3 regions of the Streptomyces sp. NPDC089915 genome follow, and region 1 is predicted to be linked to each of the others. Evidence: riboswitches for the same ligand, from Rfam matches in the RefSeq annotation. Region 1 holds a riboswitch; each other region holds the start of a gene.

What was found. A riboswitch is a leader RNA that binds a small molecule or an ion and turns the genes downstream of it on or off. The one in region 1 is predicted to bind cyclic di-AMP.
Positions count from the first base shown of each region.
Region 2: another riboswitch for cyclic di-AMP. It lies ahead of AB0O29_RS05035 (transglycosylase family protein); the one in region 1 lies ahead of AB0O29_RS26795 (M23 family metallopeptidase).
Region 3: another riboswitch for cyclic di-AMP. It lies ahead of AB0O29_RS17140 (LysM peptidoglycan-binding domain-containing M23 family metallopeptidase); the one in region 1 lies ahead of AB0O29_RS26795 (M23 family metallopeptidase).

Region 1 covers NZ_JBFBGN010000114.1:9,657-11,912, reverse strand. Annotated here, with positions in the region: gene AB0O29_RS26800 (GntR family transcriptional regulator) at 1-365, opposite strand, end outside; gene AB0O29_RS26795 (M23 family metallopeptidase) at 525-1,331, opposite strand; cyclic di-AMP (ydaO/yuaA leader) riboswitch at 1,344-1,503, opposite strand; gene AB0O29_RS26790 (pitrilysin family protein) at 1,739-2,256, opposite strand, start outside.
Region 2 covers NZ_JBFBGN010000009.1:76,741-78,996, reverse strand. Annotated here, with positions in the region: gene AB0O29_RS05040 (transglycosylase family protein) at 1-724, shown strand, start outside; cyclic di-AMP (ydaO/yuaA leader) riboswitch at 999-1,167, shown strand; gene AB0O29_RS05035 (transglycosylase family protein) at 1,170-1,907, shown strand; gene eno (phosphopyruvate hydratase) at 2,192-2,256, shown strand, end outside.
Region 3 covers NZ_JBFBGN010000049.1:22,638-24,893, forward strand. Annotated here, with positions in the region: gene AB0O29_RS17135 (tyrosine-protein phosphatase) at 1-781, opposite strand, end outside; cyclic di-AMP (ydaO/yuaA leader) riboswitch at 1,098-1,251, shown strand; gene AB0O29_RS17140 (LysM peptidoglycan-binding domain-containing M23 family metallopeptidase) at 1,256-2,256, shown strand, end outside.

The DNA.
Region 1 (2,256 bases):
TCCTCCCCCTGCGCCCGCCTGGCCCGCTCCTGGCCCAGCCGCACCAGCCCCCGCAGCACCCTCAGGTGCGCCTCGGTGCGCCGCCGGGCCGCGCGCGCGGCCGCGAGGGGCTCCAGCAGCAGCCGCAGCTCCAGCAGATCGGCCGCCTCCTGCTCGCTCGGCTCGGCCACGCAGGCCCCCGCGTGGCGCCGGGTGATGACGAACCCCTCGGACTCCAGCGTGCGCAGCGCCTCGCGCACCGGGACGCGCGAGACCCCGTACCGGCGGGCGAGCACCTCCTCGGTCAGCCGGCCGCCCGGCCCGAAAAAGCCCGAGACGATATCGTCGCGAATGGCTGTACACACCGCGTGCGCCGGAATACGCAAGGCCGGACCTCCGCTGGGTTTCGTATCCATCGACCGTGCTGCCACTGCGACTCTATTGCAACGCGCGGAGATTTCCGAGAACGCCCGGAAATTCGGAACGGAACGCGGAAGGCCCCGGCTCGGTGAGCCGGGGCCTTCGTGCGGAAAGGGGGTGTCGGGTCAGATGCCGACGCCGTGCTGGCGCAGGTAGGCCAGCGGGTTGATGTCCGTGCCGTACGTGGCGCCGGTGCGGGCCTCGAAGTGCAGGTGCGGGCCGCTGGAGTTGCCGGTCGAGCCGGACAGGCCGATCTGCTGGCCCGCGGTGACGCTCTCGCCGACCGAGACGTTCAGCGACAGCAGGTGGCCGTACTGGGTGTAGGTGCCGTCGTTGTGGCGGATCACGACGTTGTTGCCGTAGGCGCCGCCCCAGCCGGCCTCGACGATCGTGCCCGAGCCCACCGCGTGGACGGAGGTGCCCTCGTCGGCGTGGAAGTCGATGCCCGTGTGGCTGCCGGAGGACCACATGCCGCCGCCCGCGCCGTACTGGGTGCTGACGTAGGAGCCGTCGACCGGGGCGACGAAGGTGTTGGCGCGCTTGCGGGCCTCTTCCTTGGCGGCCTTCTCCGCGGCTTCCTTCTCGGCCTTCTCCTTGGCCTCGGCCATGCGCTTCGCCTCGGCGGCGCGGGTCTTCGCGTCGGCCTCGGCCTGCGCCTGGGCGGCGACGGACTCGGCGGCGGTCTGCTGGGTGGCGGCCTGGACCTCGATGTCGTCCTGGAGGCCGTCGGCGACGACGACGGCGTTCAGCGCGCCGGTGTCCTCGACGGAGGGGCCCCCGTGGGAGTCGGCGGCGAAGGCCGGGGCCGCGAGGGTGCCCACCACGCCCGTGGTGGCGAGGGCGGCTATGCCGGCGTAGCCGGCGGTCTTGCGGCTCAGACGGCTCGAACCGCGGTGCTTACCGGAACCGGCTGCACGACTGCCAAACGCCATGGCGGGGGTGATCCTTTCCTTCCCTCTCGCCTACCGGGTTAGCTGACGGGTTCGGAGCAGGAAGGTCTCCTACGGGCCCCCTCTTGCGAGGCGGTCCGATTCACCCCAGGGACTGATGTGGGTCCCCGGCTCCCCAGGCTCGCGCCTGACGGGGACTCGGCGATCGCTGCCCGGTGCCGCGGCTGCGGCTGGCACAAGTGACGGACAGCACGCCTGACGCTAGGCGGATCATCAGTCAATCGCCAAACAGACGAGCGGATTTGTTGCGTACGCCACACCGCATAACCGCAACCACATCACTAAACGGACAAAGGGGGCCCGGTGGATGCTCCACCGGGCCCCCTCGCCATCGGGCCGGACCAGGCCGGTTCAGGCCGACTTCCGGTCAGTTGCCGCTCGGCCGCCCGTCAGTTGGTGACGACCGTGACCTCGCCGATCCCGAGGGCCAGGACGGGCTCCTCGATCTGCGCCGCGTCGCCCACGAGGATCGTGACCAGCCGGTCCACCGGGAAGGCGCTCACGACCGCCGAAGTGGCCTCCGCCGTACCGGTTTCGGCCAGCCGCGCGTACAGCCGCGCCTGGTAGTCGTCCGGCAGCTCCTGCTCGACCTGGTCGGCCAGCGTCCCGGCGACCGAGGCGGCCGTCTCGAACTTCAGCGGGGCCACGCCCACCAGGTTCTGCACCGCCACGTCGCGCTCGGCGTCCGTGAGGCCCTCGGCGGCGAGGGTGCGCAGCACCTGCCACAGGTCCGCCAGCGCCGGACCGGTGTTGGGGGTGTCCACCGAGCCGCTGATGGCGAGCATCGAGGCGCCCTTGCCGTCGGCCGTGGAACGCAGCACCTGGCCGAAGGCGCGCACGCCGTACGTGTAGCCCTTCTCCTCGCGCAGCACCTTGTCCAGGCGGGAGGTCAGGGTGCCGCCCAGGC
Region 2 (2,256 bases), on a different contig from region 1:
GGCCAAGAACGGGCCCAAGCCCGACGTGGACACCGGGACCTCCAAGACCCCCGGACCGGTCGGCGCCACCCCGGTCCGCCCCGACTTCTCGGTGCCCTCCACCGGCAAGAGCGATCCCTCCACGGACTTCGGGGCCCCCACCCCGGCGCCCGGCACGCCCTCCCCGAGCGTGCTGCCGGACTACCCGCTGGGCGCCAACAGCGGACTGCCCGTCATGCCGGAGCCGGACTACAGCGTCCCGCCCACCACGACCGGCCCCACCGTCCCGCCCACCACCCCCGCCACCCCCACCACCCCCGCGAACCCGGGCGACCAGGGCAACGGCCAGGGAAACCAGGGCAACCCGGGCAACTCCAACAACCAGGGCAACCCGGCCACTCCGACCACCCCGGGCACCCCCACCGCCCCGGTCGACCCCACGGCCCCCGCCACCCCGGGCGCCACCCCCTCCCCCTCGACCACTCCCGCCACAGGGGCCTCCGAGGGCAACGGCAAGCACCGCGGCCCGGCCGCCATCGAGGTGCCGGCGGCCCCTGGCACGGCGTCAGCCGCCGCCGCGGAGCCCACGTACACCGTGAAGCCGGGCGACAACCTGGCGGCCATCGCGGACGCCAACGGCCTCAAGGGCGGATGGAGCGCCCTCTACAAGGCCAACGAGCAGGTCATCGGCACGGACGCGGACCTCATCAAGCCCGGCCAGAACCTGGATCTAACCAAGAAATAGGGGTAGTTCGGGCAGTCGTTACGGGCTGAATGTCCGTTATCGGCAAGTGAGACATGCATCTCTTCCGGACAACTGGCGTGTCTCATTCCGGAACTTCCGCAAACCCCGCTCCGACCTGCGCAAACGTAGTCCCGAGCAACGCAAGTAGGCCGGTTTCTCCCCAAAATCACACGTTGAACATCGGGGAGAGACCTGCCTACCTTCTGAGTCGCCCGCCACCGCGGGCTCCTTCGACCGCATCGCCGAATCCTGCCGGCGGCCGGAGGGAACAGTCGTCGCGCAAGCGCCGTTGGCAGGAGCGGGGGAACCAAGGTAGTTGCCGGGAAAGGCCGTTGAGAGACGGTCCGCGTACCGGCTAGGGGTGAAGACGCGCAGCAGCGCGGCCGGGCAACTCATCCGCCCGAACCCGACAGCTCACCTCGAAGGCGTCGGTGAGGAGAACTCCATGCTGCTTTCCGGCAAGGGCAAGCACCGCCGCGGCTCCAAGGCCGTCCGCATCGTCACGCTCGCCGGTGTCGCCGGTGTGGCCGTCGCCGCTCCGCTGATGGCCGCCGGCTCCGCCAGCGCCGCCACCGTCTCGGAGTGGGACAAGGTCGCCGCGTGCGAGTCCGGCGGCAACTGGTCCATCAACACCGGCAACGGTTACTACGGCGGCCTCCAGTTCTCCGCCTCCACGTGGGCCGCGTACGGCGGCAAGGCGTACGCCTCGCAGGCCAACCAGGCCAGCAAGTCGCAGCAGATAGCCATCGCCGAGAAGGTCCTCAAGGGCCAGGGCAAGGGCGCCTGGCCGTCCTGCGGCGTCGGCCTGTCGAACTCCGCCTACAACGGCGGCGGCTCGACCACCACCCCGGCCAAGCCGAAGCCGGAGACCAAGCCGGCCCCGGCCAAGCCCGCCCCGGCGAAGCCCTCCACCCCGAAGGCCGACACCGAGACCAAGAGCACCGGCTCGGGCTCCGGCAACTGGACCCCGTCCAAGCCGGCCCCGTCGAAGCCGTCGGCGCCGAAGACCGAGACCCCGGCCACCGGCAACGGCTCGTACACGGTCAAGGAGGGTGACACCCTCGGCACCATCGCCGACGCCAACGGCGTCAAGGGCGGCTGGCAGAAGCTGTTCGACCTGAACAAGGACACCGTCCAGGACGCCGACCTGATCTTCCCGGGTCAGAAGCTGAAGCTCAGCTGAATTCCCGCGTAACACCTGAGCGGTAACACCGAGCAGTACCCCGGTACGGCCCGTGGCATCGACGCCCGGCGCGCATCCCCCCGCGCGCCGGGCGTCGTCATGTCCGGGGCCGGGCCCCCGATTTTCCAGGGTCCTATGTCCTGGAAGGCGGGTATTCAGCCCCTTTTTCGTCCCAGGACCCGGGCGGTCGGCTGGCCGACCGCCCGGAGCCGGTTAGGCTCTAGTCGGCGAGGCCGTCCCAGGCCACACGCCACCGCACACCCAGCGTCACATCCCAGAAGGAGATGCTCGTGCCGTCCATCGACGTCGTCGTAGCCCGGGAAATCCTGGACTCCCGAGGCAACCCCAC
Region 3 (2,256 bases), on a different contig from region 1:
CCGGGGTCAGCCCCAGGCCCTCCGCGAGGTAGCGCTCCACCCCGCCCCAGTGCGCGTCGACGGTCTCGTACGCGGCGTCCAGGTACTCGGGCCGGGCCTCGAACAGCGGCGCCAGCAGCTCCGTCACCTCGGGGTCGCGGGTCTCGGGGGTGTCGTCCCCGCGCAGCAGCCGGTAGCGGTTGTGCGGGGCGTTCGAGGCCATGTAGTCCGCCGTGATCGCCTCGCGGTCGACCCCGATCGCGAGCAGGGTCACGGCGATCGACAGGCCCGCCCGGTCCTTGCCCGCCGCGCAGTGCAGCAGCGCCGGGACGCTGTCCTCGGCGAGCGCGCGGACCACGCGGCCGTGCTCGGGGGTGCGGTGGCGGACCATCTCCCGGTACGACTCCGCCATGCGGGCGGCGGCCCGGCCCTCGCCCAGGAGCGCGCGGAGCCGGTCGAGGCCCCCCTCGCGGACGATCCGCCAGAACTCCCCGCCGTCGGCCGGGTCCGAGAGCGGGATGTTCACGTTGCGCACGCCCGGCAGTTCGACGTCCGGGCCCTCCAGGGCGCGGTCGGCGCGGTTGCGGAAGTCGAAGACGGTGTGCAGCCCGAGGGAGGCGAGGAACTCTGCGTCGGTTTCGGTGGCATGCGCCAGATGTCCGCTTCGGAACAGTCGTCCCGGCCTGACCGATCGTCCGTCCGTGGTCGGCAGCCCGCCCACGTCACGGAAATTGCGCACTCCGGTCATCTCGGGCGTGGGCTCGGGGTGTGCGGGCAGGTCCTGGGGTATCTGCTGGGTCACGTCTGCTCCTTCGCGTGTGCCGCGTGTCCGAATTGCTCTGGTTGGAACCAACTTGCCATAGGTGGACGAGAGATCGGGCCGAACTCCGTGAGCCAGATCATACGGTGACCGTGCGTGCCTGATCGCGAAAACCGAATTCCCCTGTCGGAGCGGCCGTTGCGGATCCGGAATGGACGCAGGGTGACCGTCATTCCGTTGATCCCTCATACCTGCTATTCCGTCAGGGAATTCACGGCTTGTTGCCCGCGGTCCCGCTGGATTACCTTCGCGAGCGATCCGGGTGGACCGCCTAATCCTGCCGCCGCCCGGGAACCGCACCCGACCAACGACGCGCGCGGCAGGAGCGGGGGAACCAGGAAAGCCGCCGTTCCGGATCATTCCGGAACGGCTCGGGGTGAAGCCGTGACCGTACGGCCGGACATCTCCAGTCCGAACCCGACAGCTCACCTCGCAGGCGCCGGAGAGGAATTCGCCATGCCCGGAAAGGGTAAGCACCGCCGTCCGAAGTCCCGTTCCATATCCCGCGGCCTCGCCCTCGCCGGCACCGGCGGCGCGGCCCTCGCGCTGCCGCTGACGGTCGCCACGGGCGCCCAGGCCGCCGCTCCCGCCGCGGCGGCGCCGGCCGCCGCACCGGACCGGGCCCCGGCGGCCGTGCGGACGGCCGCCCCCGCCGCCGCGCCGTCCGCCGCCCCCTCCGTCTACACGGTCGCCCCCGGCGACTGCCTCTCGACGATCGCCGCCGGGCGCGGCCTCTCCGGCGGCTGGGAGCGGCTGTACGCCGACAACCGTGAGGCCGTCGGCGACGACCCCTCCCTCATCCACCCGGGCCTGCGCCTGACCCTCGGCGGGCAGGGCGCGGCCCCGGCCCCGAAGGCGGCTGAAGCGCCCGCCGAGGAGACCTCGACCGGTACTCCGGCGGCCGATGAGGGCGGGTCCGGCTCCGCCGCCTCCGACGGCGCCGCCGCGGCGCAGGGCGCGTCCCGCCCCGCCGGCGGTACGCCGCTGAAGGGCTCCGCCGCCCCGTCCCGCGGAATGAAGCAGTCCGCTCCGGCCGCCCAGTCCGCCCCCGCGAGCGCCGCCGGGTTCGTCGCCCCCGTCGCCGGCGGCGTCTCCACCGCGTACCGCACGCCCGGTGCCATGTGGTCCTCCGGCTACCACACCGGCGTCGACTTCATCGCGAGCACCGGCACCACCGTCCGGGCCGTCGGCGCGGGCACCGTCGTTTCCGCAGGCTGGGGAGGCGCGTACGGCAACCAGGTCGTCATCCGGCACGCCGACGGCAAGTACTCCCAGTACGGCCACCTGTCCCAGCTGAACGTCTCGACGGGCCAGACCGTCACCGCCGGCCAGTCCATCGGGCTCTCCGGCGCCACCGGCAACGTGACCGGCCCGCACCTCCACTTCGAGATCCGCACGGGCCCGTCCTACGGCTCCGACATCGACCCGCTGGCCTACCTCCGCTCGAAGGGCGTCAG